2 regions of the Psychrobacillus sp. FSL H8-0487 genome follow, and region 1 is predicted to be linked to the other one. Evidence: riboswitches for the same ligand, from Rfam matches in the RefSeq annotation. Region 1 holds a riboswitch; the other holds the start of a gene.
What was found. A riboswitch is a leader RNA that binds a small molecule or an ion and turns the genes downstream of it on or off. The one in region 1 is predicted to bind S-adenosylmethionine.
Positions count from the first base shown of each region.

Region 2: linked by a shared signal. The riboswitch ahead of metK (methionine adenosyltransferase) and the one ahead of MHI47_RS18005 (acyl-CoA dehydrogenase family protein) in region 1 are both predicted to bind S-adenosylmethionine.

Region 1 covers NZ_JBBOZA010000001.1:3,534,110-3,536,320, forward strand. Annotated here, with positions in the region: gene MHI47_RS18000 (catalase) at 1-680, opposite strand, end outside; SAM riboswitch class I at 843-942, shown strand; gene MHI47_RS18005 (acyl-CoA dehydrogenase family protein) at 1,046-2,209, shown strand.
Region 2 covers NZ_JBBOZA010000001.1:2,610,195-2,612,405, forward strand. Annotated here, with positions in the region: gene MHI47_RS13275 (gamma carbonic anhydrase) at 1-32, shown strand, start outside; gene metK (methionine adenosyltransferase) at 194-1,390, opposite strand; SAM riboswitch class I at 1,640-1,756, opposite strand; gene pckA (phosphoenolpyruvate carboxykinase (ATP)) at 1,949-2,211, shown strand, end outside.

The DNA.
Region 1 (2,211 bases):
TTAACGAAACGGAATGTATTTACACCGAACCCTTCCATCATTCGGAAACTACGAGGAATGGCACGATCAGACATTGTCCACATGACCATATGTGCTGACTCCTGATTGTTGGCAACAAAATCCCAAAATGTATCATGAGCACTAGCCGCTTGTGGAATTTCATTATGGGGCTCTGGTTTTAAAGCATGTACTAGGTCTGGAAATTTAATAGCATCTTGTATGAAAAAGACAGGAATATTATTTGCTACTAAATCATAATTTCCTTCTTCCGTATAAAATTTCGTTGCAAAGCCACGAGCATCGCGTGCTAACTCTCCAGAACCACGTGATCCTGCCACAGTGGAGAACCTCACGAATACAGGAGTCTTTTTACCCGGTGTTTGCAAGAACTTCGCTTTTGTAAATTCACTTGCAGATTCATATACCTCAAACTCCCCATGAGCCGCATAACCTCTAGCATGTACTACTCTTTCTGGTATACGTTCATGATCAAAATGAGTCATTTTTTCACGAAAATGGAAGTCTTCCATTAAAGTAGGGCCTCGTTCTCCTGCTTTAAGGGAAAACTCATCCTCCGAAACTTTAAGTCCTTGATTTGTAGTCATTGCTTGTCCTTGATCGTCCACTCGAAATTCTTCTAATTGTTCATTTTTACTATTTCCAGCTACTTTCTTATCCAAACAAATTCCTCCTCTAATTATCTCTTCCCTATTGTTAATACCCAGGATGACTTTCTAAAAAACCTATAAATTCAATTACATATTTAAATCCTATTAAAGCAATATGAATTACTATTGACTTCACCTAGATGAAGTAGTAAGATTATTTAAACAACTACATACTACTTATTAAGAGAAGCGAAGGGACTGGTCCGATGATGCTTCAGCAACCGCCAAAGCTATGGTATGGTGCTACTTCCAGCAAGAAATTGAGAGATAAGTATTTATTTAACCACTTACTCTTCTCATTTTGAGATGGGTTTTTTATTTCCTCTTAATACCCACTTAACTAATCGGAATAATTTAAATTAAAGGAGATAGCAACTGTGATAAATTTATACATCAAAACAGAAAAACAGCAGCAATGGATTAATCGTTTGGAAGAATTAGAAGACAAATTTAAAAGCAAATCAGCAGATATAGACGAGAATTCTATTTTCCCAAAAGAAAATGTGGAGGATTTATTGAAACTAGGTTATGCAAGTCTAACTCTACCGGAATCGTATGGGGGCAAAGGTTTTTCTGTCTACGATATGGTTCTTTCACAGGAAATTCTTGCTAGCTTTGATGCAAATACTGCCTTATCGGTAGGGTGGAGTTTAGGCGTAGTAGGCGAACTATACGAAAAAAAATTATGGACACAGGAAAGATTAGACTTTTTCGCTACAGAAGTATTAAATGGTGCACTCATAAATCGTTCCGTCAGTGAAGCACAAACAGGTAGTCCAACACGAGGTGGCAGACCTGGTACTACCGCTATTAAAAAGGGAGATTCTTGGGTACTAAACGGACGTAAAATATTCACAACCGCTTCCCCCGTACTATCCTACTTTTTAACATCTGCTTGGATTAAGGAAGAAGAAAGAATTGGTTTTTTCCTTATACCTCGTGATACGGAGGGGCTTTCCATTGAGGAAACGTGGGATGTAGTTTCCATGCGTGGAACTAGCAGCAATGATTTAGTACTAAGCAATGTAACCGTTCATAAATCCAATTTAGTAGAGCTTCCTGAATTCGCTAGTGGCGGGAAGATCAATGGTTGGCTGCTTCATATACCTGCAACTTATCTTGGAATTGCACAGGCTGCAAGAGACTATGCAGTCCACTTTGCTAATACCCATTCACCCAATAGCTTGAATGGCTCTATTGCACAGCTACCAAACGTGCAGCAGCTACTAGGTGAAATAGATTTAGAGCTTACGAAGGCTAGACTCGTCATTTACGGAGTTGCGTCCTCTTATGACAATGAATCTACAAAAGAACTTCTAACCAACGAAGTAAGCGTGGCAAAGCATATCGTTACTAATTCAGCAATCACTATTGTCGACAAAGCGATGCGATTAGTTGGTGCCAAAAGCTTACAAAGAACAAACCCATTGCAACGTTATTACCGCGATGTTCGAGCAGGACTCCATAATCCCCCTATGGATGATATGACGATAAAAAAACTTGCACTGACTGCGTTAGAGGAAGATAACAATAAAAAATAGTG
Region 2 (2,211 bases), 920 kb from region 1:
AAGGACAATACTATAAATCCCTTCAAAAATAACATTTGTTAGTGATTATTTGTCTTGATTGATCGATTAATAACTTTCATTGATCGATTTTATGACTCAATCGATCGATTATCAGCACCCATTGATCGATTCTTATTATATTCCCCATGAAAAAAGGCTTTCCCTTATAGGAAAGCCTTTTTTGTTCATACTATTATAATCCAGCCATTTGTTTTAATTGTGCAGCTTTATCTGTTTTTTCCCATGGCACATCAATGTCTGTACGACCAAAGTGACCATAAGCAGCAGTTTGTTTGTATATTGGACGGCGTAGATCTAGCATTTTAATAATTCCTGCTGGACGAAGGTCGAATAGTTCACGAATATATGAAACTAATTTCACTTCTTCTACTTTTCCAGTACCAAAAGTTTCTACAGCAATGGAAACAGGTTTAGCTACACCAATTGCATAAGCAAGTTGTACTTCACAACGATCAGCAAGACCAGCGGCAACAATATTTTTAGCAACATAGCGTGCAGCGTATGCAGCAGAACGGTCTACTTTTGTTGGATCTTTACCAGAGAATGCTCCCCCACCATGACGAGCGTATCCACCGTAAGTATCTACGATAATTTTACGTCCTGTTAAACCAGCATCTCCTTGTGGTCCACCAATTACAAAGCGTCCAGTTGGATTGATAAAGTATTTTGTATTTTCATCTATTAAATTTGTAGGAACAATCGGATTGATCACTACTTCTTTAATATCTTTTTGAATTTGTTCTAACGTAATTTCCGGATGGTGTTGAGTAGATATAACTATTGTATCGATATGAACCGGATTATTGTTCTCATCATACTCTACAGTTACTTGTGTTTTCCCATCTGGACGAAGATAATCTAAAGTTTCATCTTTACGGACTTGTGCCAATCGATGAGCTAGTTTATGCGCTAAACTAATTGGTAAAGGCATAAGCTCTGGAGTTTCATTACAAGCATAACCAAACATTAAGCCTTGATCTCCTGCTCCAATTGCATCTATATCAGAATCGCTCATAGATCCTTCTCTTGCTTCTAACGCTTGATCTACACCCTGCGCAATGTCAGGTGATTGTTCATCAATAGAAGTTAGCACAGCAGAAGTTTCTGAGTCAAAACCATACTTCGCACGTGTATAACCAATTTCTTTAATAGTAGAACGAACTACTTTTGGAATATCTACATAAGTAGATGTAGTAATTTCTCCAGCAACTAATACTAACCCTGTTGTTACACTCGTTTCACAAGCTACACGAGCATTTGGGTCTTCTGCTAGAATTGCATCTAGAATTGCATCAGAGATTTGATCACAAATTTTATCTGGATGTCCCTCTGTCACTGATTCTGACGTAAATAATCGACGTTGTGTCATAGATTGTTCCTCCTATATCCCGCGAGATTTCTCTCAAGAATTGATACGGTACTCATTCCCATGTCAAGCCATTCAAAATGTTTCATGCATTTTCTTCACATAATAGTACATGTAAGTTAAATGCATTGAAGTTAACTTGAAGCCGTTTCGGACTTGGCACACAAGGATAAAGGGCGATGTTCAATAAAAAAACCTCTCACTCACGTAAATATACATGAGGAAAGGTATTAGTATCATAAGCACCTTTCACTCTTATCAATCAAGGAATTTCACCTTGTCTCAGGTTTGGCACCTTTGTAATAATGAAAATACTACAGGTTGCCGGGTTTCATAGGGCCTGACCCCTCCACCAGCTCGGGATAAGAGTATCCGTTCAATTTATCATCATACGTAAGTATGTATAAGATGTCAACTATTTTTGTTTGTATTTTATACACAAAAGAAAAAATTAAAAGTGAATAGTATAGACTAATGAACCTAATGTGTTATACTAATTCACATATCTAGAAAACTTCCTCTTTTGAAGAGGAAATATAAAAAAAGGATGGTATATTCAAAATGAATTCAATCGAAACAGTGAGTGAACTGAAAGCATTGTTAGCAGGAAATAACGTTAGCAGCCAATTGTCAGTGCCACAACTTGTGGAAAAAGCTACAACAAGAGGAGAAGCAGTACTAACTTCTACTGGTGCAGTTAAAGCTGAAACAGGAAAATATACTGGCCGTTCTCCCCAAGATAAGTATATAGTAGATGAAGCTATTTCTAAAGACAAAATCGATTGGGGCTCAGTAAACCAACCAATTTCTTCTGACATTTTCGA